One region of the Marinobacter sp. L-46 genome, then DNA from elsewhere that is predicted to be linked to it. Evidence: predicted binding sites of a transcription regulator. Region 1 holds the regulator's gene; the other holds the start of a gene.
The links. The regulator sigma-54, encoded in region 1, starts transcription at its own class of promoters, with help from an activator protein. The targets are predictions, from matches to a motif close to ANTGGCATNNANNTTGCTNT.

Region 1 (14,835 bases):
ACGTTCGCGGTCGCAACCTGGCTGAAGGTGTTCCCCGGGCCTTCACCCTGAACAGTGAAGAAATCCTGGACGCCCTGCAGGAATCCCTGGCCCAGATCGTCCAGACCGTGAAAAGTGCTCTCGAGCAGTCTCCGCCCGAACTGGCCTCTGATATCGCAGAGCGCGGCATCGTATTGACCGGTGGTGGCGCCCTGCTGCGTGGCCTCGACAAACTCATCAGTGAAGAGACCGGTCTGCCGGTGATCATCGCCGAAGACCCGCTCACCTGTGTCGCCCGTGGTGGCGGCAAGGCGCTGGAAGTCATTGATCGCGGTGGCATCGGAATGTTCTCCCAGGAGGGGTGACCCCGTGGGAGGGCTAAGCCATTAAGACCATCTTCGTTCAGGGGCCGGTTCCCGGCTTCAGACTTCTGCTTGTGATTCTGGTATCGGCAGCGTTAATCGCTGCCGATGGCCGTTTTGACAAGCTGGCACCGGTGCGCAGCGTGATTGCTACCGGCCTTGGCCCCGTCTACTGGCTGGGCAACGCGCCCTACCGCTTCAGCGACTGGTTCTCCGGCCTGTTTGTCAGCCGCGACGACCTGCAGCAGGAGAACGAAGAACTCAAAACCCGCCTGCTCATTCTCGAGCGCCGGGCCCTCAAATACGCCGCCCTGGCGTCTGAAAACAACGAACTGCGCCGCTTGCTGAACTCCTCCGAAGTGCTGGACGACCGGGTGATTGTCGGCGAAGTGGTTGCGGTCTCCCCTGACCCTTTCTCCCATGAGGTTGTCATCAACAAAGGCAGTAACGACGGTGTAACCGCCGGGCAGGCGGTGCTCGATGCCGAAGGCCTGCTGGGCCAGGTGATCCAGACCAGCCAGTTTACCTCCCGGGTCTTGCTGGTGTCGGACAGCAGCCATGCCGTGCCCGTGGAAGTGGTTCGCAACGGCCTGCGCTCGATTCTGCTGGGTAACGGCGAGACCGACGAACTGGAGCTGGTGCATGTGCCCGACACTGCCGATATCCGCGAAGGCGATATGCTGGTGAGCTCGGGCCTGGGCGGTCGTTTTCCCCGGGGCTATCCGGTGGCAGAAGTCAGCAGCATTTCCAAGGAGCCGGGCGAGCCCTTTGTGGATATTGTCGCCGTGCCAAAGGCCCGGCTGAACCAGAGCCGCCTGGTACTGGTGGTGTTCCAGCAGAAGGATGAGCCAGCCGAAGCCCCGCTGGTACCGCTCGGAGAAGTGGAGGAGCAGAACTGATGTTGTCGGTGATCAGCTACCCCCTGTTTGCCCTGACGGTTGTGCTGGCGCTGGTGCTCAGTATTTCCTGGTTCCCGGTGGGCTGGTTCGAGTTCCGCCCCGAGTGGCTGGGGCTTATCGTCTTTTACTGGACCTTCCGGGCGCCTGCTCAATTCGGCATCGTGATGGCCTGGTGCCTGGGTCTGTTGCTGGATATCCTGGAATCCACACCGCTGGGCGTCAACGCCATGGCCATGGCCCTGATTGCCTTCCTGGTTCTGACGGTTCATCACCGCCTGCGCATGTATCCCTTGCCCCAGCAGTGTCTGATGGTGTTTCTGTTAGTGGGCATCAACCAGATGCTGGTGCATTTCGTTAAACAGCTGTTCGGCGCCGACACACCCGGCTTCAGTTACCTGTGGCCGGCGCTGACCAGTGCCGTCGCCTGGCCCTTCGTGTCTGGACTGCTCGACAGCCTGAACCGCAAACTCGGATAACCCTATGACCGGCCTGATCCTGGCATCTGCTTCTCCCCGACGTGCCGAGCTGCTGAGCCAGATTGGCGTAAGCCACCGGGCCTGCCCGGCGGATATCGACGAAACCCCGCTGGCCGGCGAATCCCCTGAACACTACGTAGAGCGGCTGGCCCGGGAAAAGGCCCTGGTGGTTGCTGCTGGCCATCCGGACAACCTGGTGCTGGGCTCAGACACCACCGTGGTATTGGCCGGCGAGATCCTGGCCAAGCCGGAGTCGGATGACCATGCTTGCAGTATGCTGTCCCGTTTGTCCGGGCAAACCCACCAGGTCATGACCGCCGTGGCGCTCGCCAGGGGAAGCGATTGCCAGTCCCGGGTGAGCATCAGCGAAGTAACGTTCCGTACCCTGGACGAGCCGGAAATTCGGGCCTACGTGGCCAGTGGTGAGCCGATGGATAAGGCCGGCGGCTACGGCATTCAGGGCCGTGGCGGTATTTTTGTCAGGGAACTGAAAGGCAGTTACAGTGCCGTAGTGGGATTGCCACTACAGGAAACCGCCGAATTACTCGCTCAGGCCGGTTGTCCGGTCTGGCAGAACTGGCCGCGCAGTAAGGAAAACCAGGTATGAGCGAAGAAATTCTGATCAACGTAACCCCGGTGGAAACCCGGGTGGCACTGGTTGAAAACGGCATGTTGCAGGAAGCCTATATCGAGCGGACCAGCCGCAAAGGCATCGTTGGCAACATCTATAAAGGCAAGGTGGTTCGGGTGCTGCCGGGCATGGAAGCAGCATTCGTGGATATCGGCCTGGAACGGGCGGCGTTTATCCATGCCTCTGACGTAGCCTGCACCCAACAGCCCAGCGACGAAGGCGGAGACGGCCCGAAAACCGTGCCCGACATCCGCACCCTGCTGCGCGAAGGCCAGTCCCTGGTGGTGCAGGTCACCAAGGACCCGATTGGCACCAAGGGCGCTCGCCTGACCACCCAGTTATCGATCCCGTCCCGCTATCTGGTCTTTATGCCCGGGGTCAGCCACGTCGGTATTTCCCAGCGCATCGAAGACGAAACCGAACGCGCCCGCCTGAAAACCCTGATCGAAGAAGCCGCGGCCGAAGACAGCGACGTGCAGGGCGGTTACATCATCCGCACAGCGGCAGAAGCTGCCCAGGCGGAAGAGTTGATCGCCGACATGACCTACCTGCACCGGCTGAGTGTGTCTATCAAGGAACGGATCGGCAAGGTGCAGGCTCCGGCCGTTGTTTACCAGGACCTGCCGCTGTTTATCCGCACCATCCGGGACCTGATCCGGCCGCAAACCGAAAAGGTACGCATCGACAGCCGCGAGAGCTACCAGCGGGTGATGGAGTTTGTGCGGGAGTTTGTTACCGAGTTTGCCGACAAGGTTGAGTACTACCCCGGTGAGCGACCGATCTTCGACCTGTATTCCGTGGAAGATGAAATCCAGAAGGCGCTCAGCCGCAAGGTGCAGCTGAAGTCCGGTGGCTATGTGATCATCGACCAGACCGAGGCAATGACCACCATCGACATCAACACCGGCGCCTTTGTCGGCCACCGGAACCTTGAAGAAACCATTTTCAAGACAAACCTGGAAGCGGCCCGGGCTATCAGCCGGCAACTACGCCTGCGCAACCTCGGCGGCATCATCATTATCGATTTTATCGACATGGAAGACCCGGAGCACCAGCGCCAGGTGCACCGCATGCTGGAAAAAATGCTCGAGCGGGACCACGCCAAGACCAAGATTACCGGGGTGTCGGAACTCGGGCTGGTGGAGATGACACGCAAGCGCACCACCGAAAGCCTGGGCCAGGTGTTGTGCGAGCCGTGCCCGATTTGCGATGGTCGGGGTTTCCTGAAAACGGCCGAAACGGTGTGCTATGAAATTTTCCGGGAGATCCTGCGGGTAAACCGGGCCTACGAGGCGGAAAACTACCTCGTGATGGCGTCCCAGAAAGTGGTAGACCGGCTGCTGGACGAAGAATCCGACAACGTGGCCGACCTTGAAACCTTTATCAGTAAGACCATTCGCTTCCAGGTAGAGCCTTTCTACAGCCAGGAGCAGTACGATGTGGTTCTGCTCTGACGCCTGACCGGCGGAACCAGCCGGGGAGTTCTCTGCCATATGTCGAGCCGCGATCAGAACACCGATCAGCCGGAGCTGCCAAAAAGCGGCCCGGTTGGCCGGCTATTGGAGCTGATTGCAGGCGCGGTCTGGTGGTCGATCCTGGTGGTTCTGGTATTGCTCGCCCTGTATGCCGGCATCGGCCGGCAGCTGACCGCCCAGGTCGACCGCTTTTCCGACCGTATTGCGGCTGAAATATCTGCCCAGACCGGGCTGGATGTAGATATTACCCGGCTGTCCTCCAGCTGGAACTGGCTCGACCCGTCCCTGACCGCCTCCGGACTGACGCTCTCCAATCCCGATTCCGGCCGCACCATTGCCGAGCTGGAACACCTGCGCCTGCGGCTGGATTTCCTGGCGTCGGTATCACGGCTTCGGCTGGTGTTCGAGGATTTCGAGGCCGATGGTCTGGTGCTTACCCTGATTCGGGCACTCGGAGACCAGCTCTCGGACCCGGTCGAGCAGATGGCTGAACTGGAACCGCTCAATGAAGGGGCAGCCCGGGAGTGGCTGAAGCTGGCGGGCCAGTGGTTGTCGGAGCCGGAGGTACGGATTACCCGGGTTAGCCTGGCCATCGGCCAGAACGAGGACGACCTGCGCCATCTCTATATTCCCAGACTTGATTTGCTGTATACCCGTGGTCTGTTCCAGGCCTCCGGCCGTGCCATGCAAAGCGGCATGGCCACCCAGCTGGCCAGTTTCGCGCTGGTAGGCCAGCGCTTTTTCCGGGGCGACTTTACCGGCCAGCTGTATGTGGATGTGGATTCGGGCCGCCTGTTTGATGGCCTGATCGACGACCTGAGCTGGCGCGGCATCCGGGTGGAAGGGTTCGATCTGGGCGGACGGGCCTGGCTGACCTTTGAAAACGGCAACTTGCAGCAGATACAGGGCACCCTGGAAACCCCGTACCTTCAGCTGGGTGTCGGCATGGCGTCACTGGCTCCGCTGGAAGACATCAGCACCCGCTTTGGCTGGCGCCGGGGCGGCGACCTGATGCTGCAGGAGCTCAAGTGGCAATGGGATGGCGACCAGGTGGAACCGTTCAGTGTGCGCCTGCTGAACCAGCCCGATTCCTCTGCGCTGGTGGCTGATGCGGTGCCGCTGGGCCCGATCCGGCGGCTGGTGCGGGCTCTGTCTGTCTTGCCCGAGGTGGCCGAAGATGCACTGGACCACTACCGCCCCACCGGCTATCTGGACGACATGCTGCTGGATTTGCCGGAGCAGACCCGGGATTTCATGTTGTCCGGGCAGGTAAGGGGCTTAGGGGTTGAGCCTTGGCGCGGCGCACCTGGTGCCACCGGGCTCAACGGCCGTCTGCAGCTGACAGCCGATCAGGGCTTTGTTGAGCTGGATACCCACCAGCCTGTCACCCTGGGTTTCCCGGAATTGTATACCGGCAGCTGGGCTTTTAACGCCATGACCGGCCGGGTGTCCTGGCAAGTGTCTGGTGGTGTCAGCCGGGTTCGGGCAGATGACCTGGTGTTTTCCTATCAGGACAATACCCGCCTGACCGGTGCCTTCGAGCTGCGGCTGGACCGCGCCGGGGACGACTACCTGGGCCTGCGCGTAGGCGTGGAGAACGCCGAGGCCGGAATGCTGGCGGAATTTGTACCATCGAAAGTGGTCGACGAGGGGCTGTATCAGTGGCTCACCACCCGGATTACCGAAGCCGACATCACCGGCGGCCAGTACTATGGTCACGGCCGGATTGATTCCGGCGCGCCCAAAGGCTCCTTTGTGTCATCCATGTGGTACGAGTTCGAGAATGCCCGGGTTCGCTACGACGACCGCTGGCCGGAGGTAGAGGCCGCCGCCGGCCGGGTTGAAGTCCAGAATGCCGACACCCTGGTTACCCTGAACAGGGCCCGGACCGGGGGCCTTGAGGTCAGCGAAGGCGTGGTCCGGGTGGTGCCGGGCAGTGACGAGCAGCCTACCCGGGTGCTGGTGGATGTGGCATCCGGCGTGCCGGGCGAGGCAGTCGCCTGGTGGATGGCGAACAGCCCCTTGGGCGAACTGGCAGGGCAGGCGGTCAGTGGCGCCGGGTTTGCCGGCCAGTTCCAGCTCGGCCTGAACATCGATATTCCCCTGAGCGATGGCGCTGATACCGCCGTGCAGGCCCGGGTTCAAACCGAAAACGGCGGTTTCCGCCTGCCAGGGCCCGACCTCAGCTGGACCGGAATCCGCACGGACCTGACCTACCACACCGAACGGGGTTTTTCCGGTGGCCCGGTCCATGCCCGTTTTATGGATCAGCCGGTCAGCGTCTCGTTCACACAGAATGCGGCGGGTGATGCACTGTCGATCCGCCAGGACGGCCGCCTGGCCCTGCCGGCGTTCTTGCAGCAGTGGGAGCCGGGTGAGGACAGCAGCTTTGGCCTGGCGGGTACCCTGGATTACAGCGCGCGGATGCGGATTGATGCCAGCGGGCCCTCGAGCATTGTGATGACCTCCGACCTTGCCGGCCTGAACGTAGACTGGCCGGAACCGCTGGGCAAAACCGCCGACCAAACCGCGCAGCTGGAAGCCCGGGTTGATCCTTTCGCTCCGGAAGGTGTGCGCATTACCGGAGACTGGCAGGACCGGATGGCGTTCGACCTGCTCTGGAAGGAGTCTGCCGTGGACCTGCAGTTTGATTACCTGAGCCTGGGCAGCCACCGGCTCACCGATATCACCATCAGCGCGCTGGACCTGGGCGACCGCTGGGTGGTCAATACCGAATCGGAACGGGCCGCCGGCCGGGTTGTTATTCCGCAGGGCGACGGCGTGGTTGAGGTCGACCTGCACATCCTGCACCTAAGTCGGGAGGACGCTTCAACCGAACAGGACCAAGCGCCTGAGCTGCTGACCCTGGAGCAACAGCTGGAAGCCTTCCGCCAGCTGGATATTGGCAGCTGGCCGGATGTGGACGGCCGCATCAGTAACCTCAAGCTTGGGGGTGAGTCGGCGGGCAGCTGGAGCTTCCGGTTGCGCCCGGCCCCGCACCAGCTGAATGTGGAGGCGATTGAAGGCCGCCTGGGTGCCCTGGAACTGGCAGGTGACATGGTCTGGCGGGTCGTGGATGACCGGGAAACCACCCGCTTTCAGGGCCAGCTGACCGGCGGTGCCCTGAAAGACCTGGAAGCCCTCACCGGCAGCTCCATCCCCATGACCAACCAGGCCACGGCGGTGGAGCTGGATATTGACTGGCCTGGCGGCCCCAATGATATCGGCCTGAGTGCGCTCAGCGGGGAAGTCAGCGTGCGGCTGGACGATGGCGTGATCCTGGAGCAGAACAACTCGGCCCAATTGTTCCGGGTCTTCAACCTGCTGAACACCGACACTTTGTGGCGCCGCCTGCGCCTGGACTTTTCCGACCTGTACGAGCGGGGTGTGGCCTTTGATGCCATTTCCGGCAAGGCCCGCATCAGTGACGGGCTGGTTACCATGGACCCGGAGCTGCAACTGGTGGGCCCATCCGGTGCCTTCAAGATCAACGGCTCCACCAACATGGCCGATGAAAGCCTGGATATGCGACTGGTGGTGGTGTTACCGGTTACCCAGAACCTGCCCCTGGCTGCCATACTGATGGGAGCCAGCGCTCCGATTGGTGGCGCCTTGTTTGTGCTGGACAAGATCCTTGGCGACCCCTTGAGCAAACTGACCAGCGCCACCTACAGTGTCACCGGTAGCTGGAGCGAACCCAAAGTTGATCTGCGCAGTGTATTTGATACTGCCGAACAGTAAGGAGGGAAGGATGACACAGGTAGCCGCCATACAGATGGTCAGCAGCCACGATGTTGCAGCCAACCTGGACGAAGCCGGGCGCTTGCTGGCCGAAGCCGCAGGGCAGGGCGCGAAGGTGGCCGTGCTTCCCGAGAACTTTGCCGTACTGGCCACGGGGAAGATGCGTGGCTGCGGTGAGCAGGAGGCCGGGCCGGAACCGGTCATCCGCCGTTTCCTGGCTGACCAGGCCCGGCAAAACAAACTCTGGATTGTCGGCGGCTCCCTGCCGCTGGCGAACCGGCCTGACGGCAGCGATATTCCGGACCGGGTGCGGGCCAGCTGCCTGGTGTATGACGACCAGGGCCACGAAGTCGCCCGCTATGACAAAATCCACCTGTTCGATGCCATGGTGGACGATGCCCACGGCCAGTACCGGGAGTCAGACAGCTTCGAGCCCGGGCAGCAGGTGGTTACTGTGGATACGCCGGCGGGCAGGCTGGGGCTGGCAATCTGCTACGACCTGCGCTTCCCGGAGCTGTTCCGGGCGCTACGGGAGCAAGGGGCGGACTGGGTGTGCCTGCCCAGCGCCTTCACCTGGCAAACTGGTGATGCCCACTGGCATGCCCTGATTCGCGCCCGGGCCATCGAGAACCAGGTATGGGTGGTTGCAGCGGGGCAGGGTGGCCAGAACAGCGAACGCCGCAAAACCTACGGCCATAGCTTGATTTGTGATCCCTGGGGCGAGGTGGTCTGCGAACTAGAGCAGGGCCCCGGCGTGGTGCTGGCCGACCTGGACCTGGAGCGGCTGGAACAGCTGAGAACCCGCATGCCGGTGTGGCAGCACCGGCGCTTGTAAAGCGGTGGGGCGTTGCGCCCCACCGTGATTACTGCTGCTCGGCGTCGTCGATCCATTCCCGCAGGGCGCGGAACAGTTTTCGGGACTGGCCGGTATTCTTCTCTTTCTCCACATCCTTGCGGGCGTTGCGCACCAGGTTGCGCAGATGCTGCACCTCGGCGGTCGGACAGTAGTCAATAAACTCGCCCACTACCTTGTCGCCCTCGGCAATCATCCGGTCGCGCCAGCGCTCGGCCAGGTGGTGCCGGCGCGTGTGTTCCTCGCTGCCGGCGTGGAAGGCATCAATGGCCCGGCTCACTGCTTCAGGGTCATCTTCCTGGCGGATCACCTTGCCGATGTATTGCAGGTGCCGGCGCCGGGCTTCGCGCTGGTTAATCCGGCGTGATTCCACAATGGCGGCTTTCAGGGTTTCGCTGATGGTCAGCGAGGCCAGTTGTTCATCGCTCAGGTCCAGCATGCGTTTGCCCAGTTCCTGCAGGGCGTGCATTTCCCGTTTGAGCTGGGATTTACTAGGGCCGAAATCTTCCTCGAACTGGTCTTCGTGTTGGTCTGTCATGGCAATAAGGCTTGTCTGTCAGGCGTAGAAAAGGGTGGCCAATCCCAGGAAGGCCATGAAACCGACAACATCGGTTACCGTTGTCAGGATAACGCTGCCGGCCAGCGCCGGGTCAATGTTCCGGGATTTCAGGAACAGGGGCAACACCGTGCCCACCAGGGCCGCAGCTACCAGGTTGATCACCAGGGCAGCGGCAATTACCGCACCAATCAGCCAGTCGTTAAACCAGAGCACCGCGGCTGTCGCCACCACCAGGGCCCATAACAGGCCGTTGAGTACGCCGGAAAGAAACTCCCGGTTCAGCAGCCAGCCTACGTTGGCGCCGCTGATCTGGCCCACGGCCATGCCGCGGATAACCAGGGTCAGGGTCTGGCTGCCGGCAATGCCGCCCATGCTGGCTACGATGGGCATCAGTACCGCCAGGGCAACCACCTGCTGGATGGTTTCTTCAAACAGGCCGATGACTGCCGAGGCGGTAAAGGCAGTAATCAGGTTTACGCCCAGCCAGACCGCCCGGCGCTTGGTGGTTTTCATCACCGGGGCAAATGTGTCTTCGTCTTCGTCCAGGCCGGCCATGCTCATCAGGGAGTGGTCGGCATCATCCCGGATAACGTCGACCACGTCATCGATGGTGATCCGGCCCAGCAGCCGGTTGGTTTCATCCACCACCGGCGCGGAGATCAGGTCGTAGCGCTCGAACAGGGTGGCAACCTTGGTGTCGGACAGGGTGACGTGGATCGGCTCTATATCGGTATCCATGACCTCCCGCACGGTGGCACCGGGATTGGATACCAGCATGCGGGTAATGGGAAGAATACCGATAAATTCGTCGCGCCGGCTGACCACAATCAGGCTGTCGGTCATCGGCGGCAGGGTACGGTGCCGGCGCAGGTAACGTAGAACAACGTCAATGGTGATGTCCGGGCGCACCGTCACCGTATCGGTGTTCATCAGACCACCGGCGGTGTCTTCCGGGTACGAGAGTACTTCCTCTACCCGCTGCCGGTCCTGCTCGTCCATGGTGTCCAAGACTTCCTGGATCACCGTATCCGGCAGCTGCTGCAGCAAGTCGGCCAGGTCGTCCGATTCGAAGTCTTCCAGCAGGTTGGCCAGTTCCTGGGCGTTGAACTCGCTCAGGAAGTCGGCCCGGATGTCGTCCGACATGTACTGGAGGACTTCACCTTCCAGTTGTTTGTCGACCAGCTTCCACAGCAAAACCCGCTGCCGTGGCGGGGAAGATTCCAGCAGGTGGGCAATATCACTGGGGCTCAGGCCGCCATTCAGGATGCGCGCTACCTGTTTGAGGGCACCACTGTCGAGGGCCTCACTGAGGGAGCGAAGCCGCTGTCGGGCCTGACTTTTTTCCAGAATGTCGGTCATGAAACCACCTGCGATCAGAAAACCTTTGTATTATAGCGGAGTTAGGTTACACAGGTGAGGAAGACTTGCAGGTGAATTACGAAGTTTTATTCACCCTCGCCGAAATAGTCGTCGATCAGTGCAATCAGGGCGTCGATGGCTTCCTGTTCGTCCGGGCCATCGGCGGTCAGCTCCACTTCGGTGCCCTGGCTGGCGGCCAGCATCATCACCTGCATGATGTTGCGGGCATCCACTTCCCGGCCCTTGGCCTTCAGGGTGATCTTGCTGTCAAACCGGGAGGCGGTGGTCACCAGCTTGTTGGTGGCCCGGGCGTGCAGCCCGAGCTTGTTGATAATTGTGATGGGGCGGCAGATCATGGCGGCTCAGATCTCTCCCCGGGCTTGCAGGTGAGGCAACTCGGTATGGCGCACCTGCACGTTGCGGTACTGCTTGCGGAAGTAAGCGCCCAATTGCTCGCACACATACACCGACCGGTGCTGGCCACCGGTGCAGCCGATGGAAATGGTCATGTAGCTGCGGTTGCTGTCGGCAAAGGACGGTAGCCAGGTGTTCAGGAAACCGGTGAGGTCGTCCACCATTTGCCCGGTCAGCGGTTCCCGCTCCAGGAAATCGATTACCGGCTGGTCGGTGCCGGTGTGCTTGCGCAGGCTGGTGTCCCAGTACGGATTGGGCAGGCAGCGCACGTCGAATACATAATCGGAATCTACCGGCACGCCGTGCTTGAAACCGAATGACTGGAACAGCAGGGCGATTTCCTGTTCCTTGCGGCCGGCCACCCGCTGTTTCACCATGTCGCGCAACTCGTACATGGATAGGCCGGTGGTGTTGATATACAGGTCGGCCAGCTTCGACAGCGGTTCCAGCAGCTGTTTCTCGTTGCTGATGGCTTCGCGCAGAGAGGTCTTGTCGTCGCTCAGGGGGTGCTTGCGCCGGGTGGCGTGGAACCGTTGGAGCAGGGATTGCTCGTCGGCATCCAGGAAGATGATTTCGATCTCGATCCCGGTATCACCCAGCCGCTGGTAGATGTCCTCGAAATTGGCCAGTTCACCGGACAGGTTGCGGGCATCGATACTGACCGCCATTTTCTTCAGGCGGCCGGGGGCCTCGTGGGCCACGGCTTCCCGGGTCAGGGGAAACAGCAGGCCGATGGGCAGGTTGTCTATGCAATAGAACCCCAGGTCTTCCAGTACGTGCAGTGCCGTACTTTTGCCCGACCCGGACCGGCCACTGACGATGATCAGCTTCATGGTTAGGCTTCTCCCGTACTTTGACAGCCCTCGGTTACTGGCTGTCGGTGGTCATGCCCTTATACAGGGAGTCGGCATCCTGGCATTTGCGCAGGCGCTCGCAGAATGCGCTGTCGTTGAAACGTTCAGCAAGCTGGCTCAACAGCTCCAGGTGCTCGCTGGTGGCTTCTTTGGGCACAACCAGGGCAAACACCAGGTCTACCGGCTGGTTGTCGATGGCATCGAAGTCCACCGGCTCGGCCAGGGTCATCAACACTCCGATTACCCGATCCAGGCCTTCCAGGCGGCAGTGGGGTATGGCGATACCCTGCCCGATACCTGTGCTGCCAAGACGCTCCCGGGACACCAGGTTGTTGAAGATGTCGTTATCGTTGAGAGTCTCGTCCTGATAGTGAATCCGCTCGGCAATAAACTCCAACACCCGTTTCTTGCTGGACGCCGGTACCTGGCACAGCGTCAGTGCAGGGGCCAGGATGTTGTCGATGGTCAGGGATGTATCGCTCATGGATTAACTGTGAACCCGTAAAAAAAAGGCTGCGGCCGGTAGCCCTGCCGCAGCTCGTTCGATTGAATTACCCGGTAGCCTGCGCCTGAAGGCGCTTAGCCGTTACCGTGCATCCGGTCTACGTTCTTTTCCTTGTGCTTGAGGATCTGGCGGTCAAGCTTGTCCACCAGGGCATCGATTGCCGCGTACATATCCTCGTTTTCAGCCTTTGCGTGAATCTCGCCACCAATTACGTGGAGGGTAGCTTCAGCCATCTGGCGAACTTTCTCAACTTCCAGCGTCACCTGACAGTTACTGATGTGGTCAAAGTGGCGCTCAAGCTTCTCGAACTTGGTGTTGACGTAATCCTTCAGTGCAGGGGTCAGTTCTACGTGATGGCCTGAAATGTTGAGTTGCATTGGCGTCTCCTGTTGTCATCATGCCGGCGTTCCGCCGGACTGAGTACCAGAGCTTCGTGCCCCGGTGAATATTGGTAAACGATTGCCGGTAAAGGCTTAAACCAGTCGCTTGCGTTCGTTCGAAGGAGGTATGTGCATGGCCTCCCGATACTTGGCCACGGTGCGCCGGGCCACGTTGATACCCTGTTCCCCTAGCATGGCCGCAATTTTGCTGTCGCTCAACGGCTTTTTCGGGGTTTCCTCTGCAATCAGTTTCCTGATCATGGCACGAATTGCCGTAGAGGAACACTCCCCGCCTTCGGCGGTGCCCACGTGGCTGGAGAAGAAATACTTCAGCTCGAAGATGCCCCGGGGTGTGTGCATGTATTTCTGGGTGGTTACCCGGGAGATGGTGGACTCGTGCATCTCCACGGCCTGGGCGATGTCCGACAGGATCAGGGGCTTCATGGCCTCCTCACCCTGGTCCAGGAAGCCCTGCTGGTGCTCGACAATGCGGGTGGCCACTTTCAGCAGGGTTTCGTTGCGGCTCTGCAGACTCTTGATAAACCACTTGGCTTCCTGCAGCTGGTCGCGCAGGTAAGTGTTGTCGGCGCTGCTGTCGGCCCGGCGAATCAGCGAGGCGTAACTGGCGTTCACCCGGATGCGCGGAGCAATTTCCGGGTTCAGTTCCACCCGCCACCGGCCTTCATGCTTGCGCACGATCACATCGGGGATTACGTAGTCGGTATCACCGTGATCAATCACATCCCCCGGTTTCGGGTTCAGGCTGGTAATCAGGGCCAGGACTTCCCGCAACTGGTCTTCCTTCAGCCGGCTGCGGCGCAGCAGCTGCGCGTAGTCACGGTTGCCCAGCAGGTGCAGGAACTGGGTGACAACCTGGCGCGCCTGGCGCAGCCAGGGGGTGTCCGGTGGCAGCTGGTTCAGCTGGATCAGCAGGCATTCCTGAAGGTCCCGGGCAAACACACCCGGGGGGTCGAAATGCTGCAGCCGGTGCAGCACGGCTTCTACCTCATCCAGGTCCAGTGGGTCTTCATCGCTGTCTTCACGCAGGCCGGCGTGGATTTCGTCCAGCGGCGAGGTGAGATAGCCCCGGTCGTCCACGGCGTCCATCAGGGCGTGCGCGATGGCCTGGTCCCGTTCGCTCAGGGGGGTGAGGTTCAGCTGCCATTCCAGGTGATCCCGCAGGGTTTCCGTAGGGGAGTTGCGGGTTTCGAAGTCCGAGTCGTTCTCGTCGTCGTCTTTCGGAGTGCTGGCCGGGGCGGTTTGGTAGATGTCTTCCCAGGCGGTATCGACCGGCAGGTCGTCAGGAATGGTGTCGGTAATGTCGTTTTCCGAGTTCCAGTCCGGCCCGTTTTCGGATTCGTCCCAGTCGTTGCTGCTTTCCGGGGCGTTGTCATCCTGGGCGCTGGCGGTTTCGTTGTGCTGGTCGTCAGAACTTTGCTGTTCGGTGGTGTCGTCCGGGCCGTGGTCGTCGTCCTCGGCGGTTTCCAGCATGGGGTTGGAGTCCAGCGCCTGCTGGATTTCCTGCTGGAGATCGAGGGTAGAAAGCTGCAACAGGCGGATGGCCTGCTGCAACTGGGGCGTCATGGTCAGGCTCTGGCCCAGTTTTAGCTGTAACGAGGCTTTCATAACCATGGCTTTAGATCCATAACAGACTGGTATCCCGGTAAAAAATCGAATTTCCTTGCAAGATCTTTGCCGAGTTTACTTGTTACCGTTCTGCAACACAATCAGACCTCGGTGAAAGGGCGGGGCGCTCCGCTTAAAGGCGGAATTCGTCCCCCAGATACACCTCTTTTACCTGCTGGTTGGCGAGGATGGCCTCGGAGTTGCCGGAGGCAATGATGTGGCCGCCGGACACAATGTAGGCGTTCTCACAGATGTCCAGGGTTTCCCGCACGTTATGGTCGGTAATCAGTACGCCAATGCCCTTATCCCGCAGGTGCCGGATAATGTGTTTGATGTCGCTGACGGAAATGGGGTCTACCCCGGCGAAGGGCTCGTCCAACAGGATGAAGGCAGGCTCCATGGCCAGGGCCCGGGCAATTTCCACCCGGCGACGTTCGCCACCGGACAGGGCCATGCCGAGGCTGTCCCGGATATGGGTGATGTGGAATTCTTCCAGCAGCTCTTCCAGCTTGGCTTCCCGGTCGGCCCGGTTCAGGCCCTTGCGGGTTTCCAGGATGGCCATGATGTTGTCCCGCACGGTGAGTTTGCGGAATACCGAGGCTTCCTGGGGCAGGTAACCGATGCCCTTACGGGCGCGGCCGTGCATGGGCAGCGGAGTGATGTCCTGGCTGTCGATGGTGATGCGGCCCCGGTCTGCCGGCACCAGGCCTACGATCATGTAA
Region 2 (14,835 bases), on a different contig from region 1:
ACCGTCGCCATTGAACAAGCGCAGCTGATGGCCGGGCTGCATGCGCAGTACCCGGCCTACGTGGTTGGCGGCGTTGTCGTCGAGTTCACACGGGCTGCCGGTGTGCAGGGGGCTGTCGGTGTAGATTCTGGGAATGCGCATGGTCAGCCCTTAACTGCGATTTCGATGCCTTCGGTGGCCACCTGGGCCAGGTGTCGGATCTGGTCTTCGGTGATCACGTAAGGCGGCATGAAGTACACCACGTTGCCCAGCGGGCGCAGCAGGGACTGGCGGGTGAGGGCATGCTGGTACACCTTGATGCCACGGCGTTCCTGCCAGGGGAACGGGGTTTTGCTGGCTTTGTCTTTGACCATTTCGATGGCCAGGGTCATACCGTGCTGGCGGATGTCACCCACGTTGGGGTGGTCGGCCAGGTGGGCGACGGATTCGGCCATGCAGCGGGACAGCTGGCGGTTGTTTTCGATGACGTTTTCGTCCCGGAAGATGTCCAGGGTGGCCAGGGCGACGGCGCAGCCGATGGGGTTGCCGGTGTAGCTGTGGCTGTGCAGAAACGCACGCAGGGTTTCGTAGTCGTCGTAGAAGGCGTTGTAGACGGTGTCGGTGGTGAGCACTACGGACAACGGCAGGTAACCGGCGGTCAGGCCCTTGGACAGGCACATGAAATCCGGGGTGATGCCGGATTGTTCGCAGGCGAACAGGGTGCCGGTGCGGCCGAAGCCCACGGCGATTTCGTCGGCAATCAGGTGTACGCCATAGCGGTCGCAGGCTTCGCGCAGTTTGGTGTGGTAAACCGGGTGGTGCATGCGCATGCCGCCGGCGCACTGGATCAGGGGCTCCACCACCACGGCACAGATTTCGTGGTGCCGTTCGGCCAGCAGCTTGTCCATGGCTTCGAACTGACGCAGGGCGTAGTCTTCATCGGTTTCGCCCGGCTCCTTGTTGTAGGCATCCGGCGAGGGTGCGGTGAGCACTTCCATCAGCAGCGGCTGGTAGGTGTCTTTGTACAGGGCAACATCGCCCAGTGCCAGCGCGCCCAGGGTTTCGCCGTGGTAGCTGTTGCTGAGGTTAACGAAGTTCTTCTTGCCCGGATGGCCCTGGTTTTTCCAGTAGTGGTAGCTCATCTTCAGGGCGGCTTCGATCGCGGACGAGCCGTTGTCGGCGTAAAAGCATTTGTTGAGTCCTTCCGGAGTTGCCTCAATCAGGCGCTCGGACAGGTTGACCACGGGCTCATGGGTAAAGCCGGCCAGGATGACATGCTCAAGCTGGCCAATTTGTTCCTGGATCGCGGCGTTGATTCTCGGATTGGCATGGCCGAACAGGTTGACCCACCAGGAGCTCACGGCGTCGATGAACCGGTTGCCCTCAAAGTCTTCCAGCCAGACACCTTCGCCCCGCTTGATCGGGACCAGTGGCAGGGTTCCTTCATGGTCTTTCATCTGGGTGCAGGGATGCCACACAGATTTGAGGCCACGGGCGACGAGGTCAGCATTGCGCATGAGAATTCTCCATCAGACGGTCGTGTTCTGGATTGTCGGCGGTTAACCTGTGCGGATATTACCGTTAACAGCGGCGACTGGCCAATGCCGACAAACTTCCAGAGCCTCGGAATTCCTTAAGAAAGACTAAGGGGACGCTGATGGGACGGGGATTAAAAAATCCCAATAATTTACTGTAGCAGGATTTCAGGACGCAGGCCCATTGACCGGGCCTGCTTTCACTTGACCAAAATCACTGGAAAAGCGTCCGTAATCAGAAGCTTTTACTCCAGCCAAGCCAGAATTTCGGATCATCCGAGTTGACGGAGCCAAGGGCGCTGTCCGGGTCGATATCCGAATATTCCAGATTGATACTGACGGAGCCGAGCGTTCCCGCATCCTTGGTCACGTTGACGGCGGCGTGTCCATAGCTCGCCTCGCCCACGGACGGTTTTTTGTCGTCGGTAAAGTCGTAGTAGCCTAATGTAACACCTGCACTGAAATCATTTTCCAATGGCATGTGGGCGCTCAGGTAATAGAAGACATCGCCTTCCACGAACAGCCCTGGTGTGCTGTTGTCACTGTTTACTGTATAGGCTAGCCCCGCGGATAAATACCCGTAACTCAGCTCCCCGTATATCTCCCCGAAATCAATAGAGGCGGGAGCGTCCGGGTAAGCATAATATATATACCCGACGTCATATCCGATATCGTTGATAGCGCCCGAGTAACCCGCATAGAGGTCAAACTCATAGCTGGTCCCGTCGCCAAAATCCACATTGGAACCCCATACACCGGCATACAAGCCGGACGCATGCTCGTAGTCGAGCCCACCCTGGACAGCAGCTGAATTGTCTGTTTGTGTCACGCCACGGAAGAGGTAATTGCTGGAGACGCCTACATTGGCGCTTACGTCAGCGCTGACCATTGAAGGAGTTGCCTGAAGAACTGCAAACAGACCAACACCGAGCAATCCGGATTTTCTGAGAACTTGCTTATCCATTATGTACACCTTTTTAAGTTGCGCTTTTCGCATTCCTCAGGAGCAAACAAGGTGCCAATCATTATAACTTGTTGTTTATTATAACTTTAATTCTAAAAAGCAGTAGCGAAGTCCGATTCATAAATCCGCAGCGCCCCAAAATGGAGCGATATCCATCGTTCGATCAGGGTGGCGCTCGATTTTAGTGCCAGCCTGGTCGCCCTTGACCTTTTTGCGCCCAAAGTCATCCGGCCAGCCCCGGCGCTGTACCGGAACAACGCCGGTCAACGCGCTGCGCGCCATGTCGGGCGCACCATAAAAAAGGGGCAGAAAAATCTGCCCCTGAAACCTGATTAACTCTTTATCTCGCCAGTATCAGCGCCAACGCGGACAGAACCCAAACCCAATAACCATCTTGCTGTTTATACAGCAATTTTACCATTTGGCTTGAGCCTTACATAAGCGGAACCGGGGATCATGCATGATCAAAACGCATACTGGAACCGCGCACGGACCTCATCTCCGCTTTCGCCGCTGGCTTGCTCGCCATCCATGTAGCTCATGCCGAGTCGGACATTCTTATTGGCGTAGTAGTTGACACCCAGCGTCGTTTGCTCGCCGTCGGTTGTGGCCAGCCCCACGTCACTGTATTTTCCATCACCCTCTTCAAAACTTAGCCATGGTTTTCTCTTACCTTGTCGGTTTGCTTGTGTATTTTGGAACACCGGGGTAAGTATATTAGGCTAACATTGCGAAAAAGTTACAGAAAACCAATTAGTCGACCCTGAAAAAAGAAAAACCTGAAGAAAAGCCCCCGGAAGCAGGGGCTTTGCCTGGGCGGCTTAGCTCAGTGCGCGAGTACCCGTGACAGGAATGACTGGGTGCGTTCGTTCTGGGGGTTGTCGAAGACGTCTCCGGGTTTGCCTTGCTCGACAATCTGGCCCTCGTGGATGTAGATCACCCGGTCGGCCACTTCGCGGGCAAAGCCCATTTCGTGGGTGACGACCATCATGATCATCCCTTCTTTGGCCAGCTCGCGCATGACGTCCAGCACTTCACCGATCATTTCCGGATCCAGGGCTGACGTTGGCTCGTCGAACAGCATCAGGCGCGGTTCCATGGCCAGGGCCCGGGCATTGGCAACTGTCGGTGATTCGCTCTTGACCTTCCGGGGTGCCAGCATGATGTTCTTCTTCACCGTGAGGTGCGGGAACAGGTTGAACTGCTGGAATACCATACCGACTTCCTTGCGGATCTCGGCCAGGGCTTTCGGATTACCGCTCTTTGGCGCAAGCTCGTGGCCATCCACCTTCAGATGACCGGATTCAAACTCTTCCAGGCCATTGACGCAGCGGATCAGGGTGGACTTACCGGAGCCACTGGCGCCGATAATGACCACCACTTCGCCTTGTTCGACGGTTAAATCTATATCTTTCAGGACATGCAGGTTGCCGAAGTACTTGTTCATGCCCTTTATTTCTACAATATGAGTCATGGGTACCTTTCCTTCAGACAGAGACCAGTCCGCGCCGCTCGACGTAGCGGAGAAGCAGGGACAGAGAGAGGGTAATGGCGAGATACAGGATCGCGACCACGAAATACACCTCAAACGCGGTGAAGGTGTTGGCAATGTAGATCTGACCCTGGCGGACCATCTCGCCCACACCAATGACCGAGAAAAGAGACGTGTCCTTGATGCTGACGATGGCCTGGTTGCCCAGCGGTGGAATCATCCGGCGGAATGCCTGGGGCCAGATGATGGACCAGAATGTCTGGGTTCTGGACAGGCCCAGGGAAAGGCCTGCTTCGCTCTGGCCTTTGGCAATGGACTGAACACCACCGCGAACCACTTCCGAAATATAGGCGCCGGAGTTCAGCGCAATGGCTGCGATACCGGCGGTCAGGGGATCGATCGGGCCGCCGATCAGGTCGGGCAGGCCGTAAAAGATAAACAGGACCTGGACCAGGATCGGAGTACCGCGAAAAATTTCGATGTAGGCGGTCGCCGGCCAGCGCAGGAACCATTTTTCGTAAATGGTTTTGTAGGTGCTGTCTTCCTTGATTTCTGCCAGGGCCTCGTTAACCGGGCCAACCCATTCGCTACCTTTTTTCAGGGCGATACCGTACTGCTGGCCTTCATACAGCGGGCCTACTGCCATGTTGTACTCATGCTTGCTCCTTTCTCTTATTGTGGTTCCGTCTGCCCGGTAAGGCAGGCTGCGCTATGACCGGTTTGTTCGGTATTGCACAGGGAACATTGATGGGGATGCATCAGATACAGGTTCGTCCATCTTGAAAGGATTTGCAGGAAATCAGCTGGTTAGAAAACGAAAGAGGGGCCGAAGCCCCTCTTTGTACTGCTTTGAAGAATGCCTTAGAAGGCAATCTTTTCGCGGTCGCTGATACCCAGGTTCTTCCAGATGGAAAGGCTGGGTTCGGCCTGGTTCAGGGTGTAGAAGTGCAACCCCGGAGCCCCGGCTTTCAGAAGCTTTTCGCACATTTCGGTGACCACTTCTTCACCAAACTTGCGGATGCTGTCGGTGTCGTCGCCGTAGGCTTCGAGCTGCTTGCGGATCCAGCGAGGGATTTCCGCGCCGCACATGTCAGAGAAACGCACCAGGCTGGAGAAGTTGACGATGGGCATGATGCCCGGCACCACCGGAATGGTGACGCCCATCTTCTCCAGACGGTCGATGAAATAGAAGTAGCTGTCCGCATTGAAGAAGTACTGGGTGATGGCGCTGTTGGCACCGGCCTGTACCTTGCGGGCAAAATTCTTCAGATCATCTTCCGCACTGCGGGCCTGAGGATGGAACTCGGGATAGGCGGCCACTTCCAGGTTGAAGTGATCACCGCTGTGGTTCCGGATGAATTCCACCAGCTCGTTGGCATACCGCAGCTCACCAGACGCCCCCATGCCCGAGGGCAGATCGCCGCGCAGAGCAACGATCCGGTTGATGCCGTTCTCTTTATACAGATCCAGCAGCTCGCCGATCTCTGCGCGGGTTCCCCCCACGCAGGACAGGTGCGGTGCTGTGGAAATACCCTGCTTGTGCAGGCTGAGCACGGTTTCAATGGTGCGGTCCCGGGTGGAGCCGCCGGCGCCGAAGGTGACCGAGAAAAAATCCGGGTTCACCTCGGCCAGTTGGTCGCGCACAACTTGAAGTTTCTCCTTGCCCTGATCGGTCTTGGGCGGGAAAAACTCGAAGCTGAAGCGGCGTTTGAATTGCTTCTGGGATTCCATGATCGTTTCCGCTTAGTACCTGTAGCTTTCCGGCTTGTACGGGCCTTCGACCGGTACGCCGATGTATTTTGCCTGGTCCGGAGTCATCTTGGTGATCACGCCACCAAAGCCTTCCACCATGGCGCGGGCCACTTCTTCATCCAGCTGCTTGGGCAGAACCTGGACGTAAACGCCCTTGGCCTTGGACTCTTCAGGCAGGTCCGCAAACTTGCGCTCGAACAGGTACATCTGTGCCAGCACCTGGTTGGCGAACGAGCCGTCCATGATGCGCGACGGGTGACCGGTGGCGTTGCCCAGGTTTACCAGGCGGCCTTCGGACAGCAGGATCAGGTGGTCGTTGCTGGCCTTGTCGCGGTAAATCACGTGTACCTGCGGTTTGACCTCGTCCCACTCCCAGTTCTTGCGCATGTAGGCGGTATCGATTTCATTATCGAAGTGGCCGATGTTGCACACCACAGCGCCGTTCTTCAGCGCCTTCAGCATGTTGGCGTCACACACGTTGACGTTACCGGTGGTAGTCACCAGCAGGTCAGTGGTGCCCAGCAGGTCGGTGTTGATGCCTTGCTCGGTACCGGTGTTGATGCCATCGATGTACGGGGATACCACTTCAAAACCGTCCATGCAGGCCTGCATGGCGCAGATCGGGTCGGCTTCCGTTACCTTCACGATCATGCCTTCCTGACGCAGGGACAGGGCAGAACCCTTGCCCACGTCGCCGTAACCAATCACCAGCGCTTTCTTGCCGGACAGCAGGTGGTCAGTGGCGCGCTTGATGGCATCGTTCAGGCTGTGACGACAACCGTACTTGTTGTCGTTCTTGGACTTGGTCACCGAGTCGTTGACGTTGATGGCCGGGATCTTCAGAGTGCCGTCGCGCAGCATTTCCTGCAGACGGTGCACGCCGGTGGTAGTCTCTTCGGTCACGCCGTGGCACTTGGCGATTACCTGCGGGTATTCCTTATGCAGCAGCTCGGTCAGGTCGCCGCCGTCGTCCAGGATCATGTTCGGTTCCCAGCCGTCTACGTCTGCGCCCACGGTCTTGTGCAGGCACCATTCGTATTCTTCGTCGGTTTCACCCTTCCACGCGAACACGGGAATGCCCTGGGCTGCGATGGCGGCAGCAGCCTGGTCCTGTGTGGAGAAGATGTTGCACGAAGACCAGCGCACATCAGCGCCCAGCTCGACCAGTGTTTCAATCAACACGGCAGTCTGGATGGTCATGTGGATGCAGCCCATGATGTTGGCGCCTTTCAGCGGCTGCTCGGCTTTGTACTTCTCACGCAGTTTCATCAGGGCGGGCATTTCGCCTTCGGCGATCTTGATTTCCTTGCGGCCCCAGCCGGCGAGTTCGATGTCGCGGACTTTGTAATCGTCGAAATTGTTCGGAGTGCTCATGGTGTTCTCCTGTCAGCCTTTGCCTGTGGTCCCGGAAAATTGTCGGGTACCGCTTGTATTGGTGGAGTCGGAGATGGGGAACGTCTTTCGCGGAACCGCTACAAGCACATCCCTGTGCGCTTCTCTCAGGCCATCCATGGCCTTCGAAATTCCGCGAAAGACGTTCCCCATCTCCTTTTCATAACTTTTGGCGTTTGCCGTCTCCGGTACGCCGTAAATTCAAACTTGGTCTTCTTTCAGTCGGGTGCTTGAAAGAATTTCGGATAAGCCCTAACCACAATTATGAAAGCGGTGGTGAGGAACGTCTTTCCGGGACTATCTTTGGCCATGGATGGCCAAAGCTAAGCGCCCACGGATGGCTTGAGCGTGTCCCGGAAAGACGTTCCTTGCCGCCGCCCACTCCAAAAATGAGAGGGCTGGGCCGCGACAAGAATCCAGAGTCATTCGTTAGATACCTGCAGCATCCTTCAGAGCCGCAGCGCGGTCGGTCTTTTCCCACGGGAACGCGGTGAAGGTCTTGCCGCCAACGGTCATCTCGTACGGATCACGGCCGAAGTGGCCGTAGGCTGCTGTGGCGCGGTACATCGGGTGCAGCAGGTCCAGCATGTTGGTGATCGCGTACGGGCGCAGGTCGAAGTGCGCGCGTACCAGCTCGATGATCTTGTCGTCGCTGATCTTGCCGGTGCCGAAGGTGTTCAGGGAAATGGAAGTCGGCTGGGCCACACCAATGGCGTAGGACACCTGGATCTCGCACTTCTCAGCCAGGCCAGCGGCCACGATGTTCTTGGCTACGTAACGGCCAGCGTAGGCGGCAGAGCGGTCAACCTTCGAGGGGTCTTTGCCGGAGAACGCGCCGCCACCGTGGCGGGCCATGCCGCCGTAGGTGTCTACGATGATCTTACGGCCGGTCAGGCCACAGTCGCCAACCGGGCCGCCGATTACGAACTTGCCGGTCGGGTTGATGTGGAACTCGGTGTCTTTGTGCAGCAGTTCGGCCGGCAGGGTGTGCTTGACGATCAACTCCATCACTGCTTCTTTCAGATCTTCCTGGGTAACATCTTCATCATGCTGGGTGGAAAGGACCACCGCGTCGATGCCGGCAACCCGGCCATTTTCATAGCGGCAGGTCACCTGGCTTTTCGCATCCGGGCGCAGCCACGGCAGCAGGCCGCTCTTGCGGGCCTCGGCCTGGCGCTGCACCAGCCGGTGAGAGAACGTGATCGGAGCTGGCATCAGCACGCCGGTTTCGTTGCTGGCATAGCCGAACATCAGGCCCTGGTCGCCGGCGCCCTGGTCTTCCGGCTTCTGGCGGTCAACGCCCTGGGCGATGTCCACCGACTGCTTGCCGATAATGTTGATGACACCACAGGTGTCGCCGTCGTAGCCCACTTCGGAGGAGGTGTAGCCGATGTCTTTGATCACGCCACGCACCAGGTCTTCCAGGTCTACCCAGGCACTGGTGGTGATTTCACCGCCAACGATGGCCACACCGGTTTTCACCATGGTTTCGCAAGCTACGCGAGCGTGCGGGTCGTCGGTCAGGATGGCGTCCAGTACCGCGTCGGAGATCTGGTCGGCCAGTTTGTCCGGATGGCCTTCAGAGACCGACTCGGAGGTGAAAATGTTGTAGTCAGACATAGTGGTGCTCCTCTGTGAGCGTTTTCAAAATCGGTGTACGTAATTCTACGTACGTCAATATCAAAGTTTTTTGATGTTCTAGTGTCTGCGCGGGCTTCAGGCCGTTCCAGACGTTTTCCAGAATTCCCGTACCTGCACCTGGAAGCCGTTGCGCAGGCCGATAAACAGTTGCTCGCCCGCAGTCAGGCCGGCATCGGCCGCCCAGGCGGTGAGTTCTTCCGGCTCGAAGCCCAGCCACAGGTCGCCGCAGTTCTCCTTGGCCCAGTCCTGGTCGTGGCTGCACAGGTCGCTGACGATAAAACAGCCACCGCTGTTCATCAGAGCTGCGGCGTCCAGAAAGATGTCCGCCGGGCTGGGTACGTGGTGCAGCACCATGTTGGCGACAATCAGGTCAAAGGCATCGCCCCGGGCCAGTACCGTGTCGGTGACACCTTCAATAAGGTCGACGTTGTTCAGCCGTTCCTCAATACAGGTGCGGGTGGCCTTGGCCAGCATGTCCTTGCTGTTATCCAGCCCCACCACATGATCAAACAGTTGTGACAGCACCGGCAGGAAGCCGCCTTCACCGGGGCCGATTTCCAGCACGCTGCGCCAGTCCTGCCGTGCTGCCCGCTTGCGGATCAGCTCGGCGGTGGGCTCCGCATACAGGTCAAAGGCGGCGATCAGTTCCTGCTGTTCCCGGAACTGCTCCGAATGCCGGGAGAAGAAGGCCTGGGACTGTTCCGCCCGCTGCTCGCGGATGGCCTCGATTTTGTCGTCCAACTGCGGAGGCAAGGGCACCCGGTCTACGGTCTCGAAAATCTGCCGGATGGCCTGGTCTGCCAGCTTGTCGCCGTCCAGGTTCAGGGGGCGGCGGTAGAAAATGGCATTGCCTTCCCGCTGGGGCTCCAGCAACCCGGCTTTGTGCATCACCTTCAGGTGGTGGCTCATGCCGGACTGGCGCATATCAAACATCTGGCTCAGCTCCAGCACACCGAAGGTGTCACGGCGCAGCACCCGCAGGATCTCCAGGCGCAGGGGGTCTCCGCTCGCCTTGAAGATCGGTGCCAGGGTGTCCACAGAGGACAGTTCGTTAGCATGTGCATTGAGTGAGGTCATGGTTGGCAAGTGTAGGGGTGATTGGTTGGTCGATCAATAGCCATATCAAAATTTTTTGATATAGGTTTATGGCTTTGTGAAATCAGTTGCTTTGGCGAGTTTGTGCCGCCGCCATCGGAAAACCACTACATATGGATTTGCCCCGGCACACAGTAATCGGCGAAAATACGCGCCTTCTTTTTGAGCAGTTTTTGCAGCTTGAAGTCTTTTCCTGAAAAACACTGGAGAATTGTCAATGCCGTCCCGTAAAGATCTCGCCAACGCCATTCGCGCGCTGAGCATGGATGCGGTTCAGAAAGCCAAGTCCGGCCACCCGGGTGCGCCCATGGGTATGGCGGATATCGCCGAGGTACTGTGGAACGATTACCTGAGCCACAACCCGGCCAACCCGCAATGGGCCAACCGTGACCGTTTTGTACTGTCTAACGGCCATGGTTCCATGCTGCAGTACTCCCTGCTGCACCTGAGCGGGTACGACGTTAGCATTGACGACATCAAGAACTTCCGGCAGCTGCACTCCAAGACTCCGGGGCACCCGGAATACGGCTACACCCCGGGCGTTGAGACCACCACCGGCCCGCTTGGCCAGGGCATCGCCAACGCCGTTGGTTTCGCGCTCGCTGAAAAAGCCCTGGCGGCGCAGTTCAACCGCCCGGGCCACGACATTGTGGACCACTACACCTATGCGTTCCTGGGCGACGGCTGCCTGATGGAAGGCATCTCCCACGAAGTGGCTTCCCTGGCCGGTACCCTGGGCCTTGGCAAGCTGGTGTTCTTCTACGACGACAACGGCATTTCCATCGACGGCGAAGTGGAAGGCTGGTTTACCGACAATACTCCGCAGCGTTTTGAGTCCTACGGCTGGCAGGTAATTCCGGACGTTGACGGCCACGATGCCGACGCCATCCGCGCGGCTGTTGAACAGGCCCGGGCCAACACCGAGCAGCCGACACTGATCTGCTGCAAGACCATCATCGGCTTTGGTTCCCCCAACAAGCAGGGCAAGGAAGATTGCCACGGTGCCCCGCTGGGTGACGATGAAATCGCCCTGACTCGCGAGGCTCTGGGCTGGCAGCATGGCCCGTTTGAAGTGCCCTCTGAAATCTATGCCGCCTGGGATGCCAAAGAGAAAGGCGCAGCGGCCCAGAAAGCCTGGGAAGACAAGTTCGCCGCCTACGAAAAGGCCGAGCCGGAACTGGCGGCCGAGTTCAAGCGCCGTATGGCGGGCGAGCTGCCGGCGGACTTTGCCGAGAAAGCCCAGGCCTACATCCAGGAGTGCCAGGACAAGGGCGACACCATCGCCTCCCGCAAGGCCTCCCAGAACACACTGAATGCCTACGGCCCGCTGCTGCCGGAACTGATGGGTGGCTCTGCCGACCTGGCCGGTTCCAACCTGACCATCTGGTCTGGCTGCAAAGGCGTGAGCAAAGAAGACGCCTCCGGTAACTATATTTACTACGGCGTTCGTGAGTTCGGTATGGCTGCGATCATGAACGGCATCGCCCTGCACGGCGGTTTTGTTCCTTACGGCGCAACCTTCCTGATCTTCATGGAATACGCCCGTAACGCGGTGCGCATGGCCGCGCTGATGAAGCAGCGTTCCATCTATGTATTCACCCACGACTCCATCGGCCTGGGCGAAGACGGCCCCACCCACCAGCCCATCGAGCAGATGGCCAGCCTGCGCACCACGCCCAACATGAGCATGTGGCGCCCGGCCGATGCCGTGGAATCTGCGGTAGCCTGGAAAGCCGCCCTGGAGCGCAACGACGGCCCAACCGCCATGGTGTTCTCCCGTCAGAACCTGCCGCATCAGCAGCGTGATGCAGAACAACTGGCCAACGTCGCCAGGGGTGGCTACGTGCTGTCTGACAGCGAAGGCTCCCCGGAACTGATCCTGATCGCCACCGGCTCTGAAGTGGGCCTGGCCCAGGACACTGCCGCCAAGTTGCGAGAGCAGGGCAAGGCCGTGCGTGTGGTTTCCATGCCGTCCACCGACGTGTTCGACGCCCAGAGCGCCGAGTACAAGCAACAGGTACTGCCGCTGGAAGTCACCAACCGTATCGCCATCGAAGCCGGCATCGCCGATTACTGGTACAAGTACGTTGGCCTGGACGGCCGGGTTGTCGGCATGACCACCTTTGGTGAGTCTGCGCCGGCTGGCGAGCTGTTCAAGGAATTCGGCTTCACCGTCGATAACATTCTTGAAGTGGCTGCGGAACTGCTGGACGCCTGATGAGCAACTCAACGCCGTTTCGAATCGCCATCAACGGGTACGGCCGTATCGGCCAGTGCGTGTTGCGGGCACTGTATGAAAACGGCTATCGCGATTACCTGCAGGTGGTCGCGATCAACGAGTTGTCAGACATCGACACCATCGCTCACCTGACCAAATACGACTCCACCCACGGGCGGTTTCACGGTGAGGTGGCGGTGGATGGCGACAACCTGGTGGTGAACGGCGACCGCATTCGAGTACTGCGTCACCCGGACCCGGCGGAACTGCCCTGGCGTTTGCTGGATGTGGATCTGGTGCTGGAATGTTCCGGCGCCTACTCGGACCGGACAACTGCGGAAAAACACATCGCAGCCGGTGCCCTGCGCCTACTGTTCTCCCAGCCGGGTGACCCGGATGTTGACCGCACCGTGGTCTATGGCATCAACGATGGTGACCTTAACCCGCAGGATGTGATTGTGGCTGCAGGTTCCTGCACCACCAACTGCCTGGTACCGGTGATCAAGGTGCTGGACGACGCCTTCGGCGTAGAACAGGGCAGCACCACCACCATCCATGCCGCCATGAACGACCAGCCAGTGATCGACGCCTACCACCACCAGGACCTGCGCCGCACCCGCAGCGCGCTTCATAATATCGTCCCGGTAGACACAGGACTGGCCCGAGGCATCGAGCGCCTGCTGCCCCACATGGAAGGCCGCTTCAGCTCGGTGGCCATGCGCGTGCCAACGCTGAATGTGTCTGCTATAGACATGGTGGTGAACGTACGTGAAGCAACCGATGTTGCGGCAGTAAACCAGCTGCTGAAAAACGCCGCTAACGGATCGCTCAAAGGCATTCTCGGCTACACCGACGAACTCCTGGCCAGCTCCGACTTCAACCACGACGCCCACTCCGGCGTGGTCGACGGCGGCCAGACCCGAGTGACCGGCGGCACCATGGTGAAAGTACTGTGCTGGTTCGATAATGAATGGGGCTTCGCCAACCGGATGCTGGATGTCAGCCAGGCGTGGTTGCCAAACAAGACGGATACAAAGGGGTCTGACCCCGAACGGGGTCAGACCCCAACCATAGCTTGAAAGTATGCCGAACGGGGTCAGACCCCACCCAAGGCTTAACAATTTGCACCTGTGAACCCATAACTACGGAACCTGATTATGGCCATCAAAAAAATGACTGACCTGAACCTCGCCGGCAAGCGGGTTCTGATTCGTGAAGACCTGAACGTACCGGTCAAAGACGGCAAAGTGTCCAGCGACGCCCGTATCCGCGCCTCGCTGCCGACCATCAAGGCCGCCAAAGACGCCGGCGCCAAAGTCATGCTGATGTCCCACCTGGGCCGCCCGGAAGAGGGCGTGTACGACGAAGCCTCCTCCATGAAGCCCGTAGCCGAGCACCTGAGCACCCTGCTAGGCCAGGAAGTGCGCCTGATCAAAGACTACCTGAGCGGCGTTGAAGTGGCCGACGGCGAAGTGGTGTTGTTTGAAAACGTCCGCTTCAACAAAGGCGAAAAGAAAGACAACGAAGACCTCGCCAAGCAATACGCTGCCCTGTGCGATGTCTACGTGATGGACGCCTTCGGCACCGCCCACCGCGCCCAGGCCTCCACCCACGGAGTGGCTAAATTCGCCCCCGAAGCCTGCGCCGGCCCCCTGCTGGCAGCCGAACTGGACGCCCTCGGCAAGGCCCTCGACAACCCGGCCAAGCCCGTAGTTGCCATCGTTGGTGGCTCCAAAGTCTCCACCAAACTGGACGTCCTCAACGCCCTGGAAAAAGTGTGTGACCAGATCATCGTCGGCGGCGGCATCGCCAACACCTTCCTGGCCGCAGCCGGCCACCCGGTAGGCAAGTCTCTGTGCGAACACGACCTGGTCGACACCGCCAAAGACATCGCCAGCCGCGTTGAAATCCCGCTGCCGGTAGACGTAGTGGTTGCCAGCGAATTCGCCGAAACCGCCACCGCCACCGTGAAAAACATCTCCGACGTCAGCGCCGACGACATGATCCTCGACGTAGGCCCGGAAACCGCCGGCCAGTTCGCGAGCCTGCTCAAGAACGCCAAAACCATCCTTTGGAACGGCCCGGTTGGCGTATTCGAATTCGACCAATTCGGCAACGGCACCAAGGCACTGGCAGAAGCCATCGCCGAAAGCGACGCCTTCTCCCTCGCCGGCGGCGGCGACACCGTTGCCGCCGTTGACAAATACGGCATAGCTGACAAGATCTCCTACATCTCCACCGGCGGCGGCGCATTCCTCGAATTCGTGGAAGGCAAAACCCTGCCGGCAGTAGCCGTACTGGAAGAAAGAGGCGAATAAACGAGTTGCCGCCGCAGACTCCAAACCCTGAAGACAGGCAAAGAGTCGGCGGTAACAAAGAATCCAAACATCAAAAGTCAACGAAGGAGACAACCCATGGCCCTGATATCGCTGCGGCAACTTCTGGACCACGCCGCCGAGCATGGTTACGGTGTGCCAGCCTTTAACGTAAACAACCTCGAACAAATGCGCGCCATCATGGAAGCCGCCGACAAAACCGATTCCCCAGTCATTGTCCAGGCCTCCGCCGGTGCCCGCAAATACGCCGGTGCGCCGTTCCTGCGCCACCTGATCCTGGCCGCCATCGAAGAATGGCCGCACATCCCCGTGGTTATGCACCAGGACCACGGCACCAGTCCGGCCGTGTGCCAGCGCTCCATCCAGCTTGGCTTCAGCTCCGTGATGATGGATGGCTCCTTGGGTGAAGACGGCAAAACCCCGACCAGCTA

Region 2: a site for sigma-54 is predicted at 2,518-2,537, ahead of AC13DJ_RS05595 (TorF family putative porin). Genes of this name have one in related genera too.

What each region holds. Positions count from the first base shown of each region.
Region 1 is NZ_JBSXOP010000045.1:18,266-33,100, forward strand. Features, by position in the region: gene AC13DJ_RS05070 (rod shape-determining protein) at 1-344, shown strand, start outside; gene mreC (rod shape-determining protein MreC) at 374-1,240, shown strand; gene mreD (rod shape-determining protein MreD) at 1,240-1,716, shown strand; gene AC13DJ_RS05085 (Maf family protein) at 1,721-2,323, shown strand; gene rng (ribonuclease G) at 2,320-3,801, shown strand; gene AC13DJ_RS05095 (YhdP family phospholipid transporter) at 3,841-7,563, shown strand; gene AC13DJ_RS05100 (carbon-nitrogen hydrolase family protein) at 7,574-8,398, shown strand; gene yjgA (ribosome biogenesis factor YjgA) at 8,427-8,954, opposite strand; gene mgtE (magnesium transporter) at 8,973-10,334, opposite strand; gene AC13DJ_RS05115 (HPr family phosphocarrier protein) at 10,421-10,690, opposite strand; gene rapZ (RNase adapter RapZ) at 10,697-11,581, opposite strand; gene ptsN (PTS IIA-like nitrogen regulatory protein PtsN) at 11,616-12,086, opposite strand; gene hpf (ribosome hibernation promoting factor) at 12,182-12,484, opposite strand; gene AC13DJ_RS05135 (RNA polymerase factor sigma-54) at 12,581-14,113, opposite strand; gene lptB (LPS export ABC transporter ATP-binding protein) at 14,247-14,835, opposite strand, start outside.
Region 2 is NZ_JBSXOP010000046.1:64,367-79,201, forward strand. Features, by position in the region: gene AC13DJ_RS05585 (16S rRNA (uracil(1498)-N(3))-methyltransferase) at 1-141, opposite strand, end outside; gene AC13DJ_RS05590 (adenosylmethionine--8-amino-7-oxononanoate transaminase) at 144-1,496, opposite strand; gene AC13DJ_RS05595 (TorF family putative porin) at 1,750-2,478, opposite strand; gene AC13DJ_RS05600 (porin) at 2,943-3,098, opposite strand; gene AC13DJ_RS05605 (amino acid ABC transporter ATP-binding protein) at 3,305-3,952, opposite strand; gene AC13DJ_RS05610 (amino acid ABC transporter permease) at 3,966-4,616, opposite strand; gene metF (methylenetetrahydrofolate reductase [NAD(P)H]) at 4,832-5,701, opposite strand; gene ahcY (adenosylhomocysteinase) at 5,714-7,096, opposite strand; gene metK (methionine adenosyltransferase) at 7,544-8,734, opposite strand; gene AC13DJ_RS05630 (metalloregulator ArsR/SmtB family transcription factor) at 8,831-9,832, opposite strand; gene tkt (transketolase) at 10,068-12,068, shown strand; gene AC13DJ_RS05640 (type I glyceraldehyde-3-phosphate dehydrogenase) at 12,068-13,147, shown strand; gene AC13DJ_RS05645 (phosphoglycerate kinase) at 13,226-14,386, shown strand; gene fba (class II fructose-bisphosphate aldolase) at 14,483-14,835, shown strand, end outside.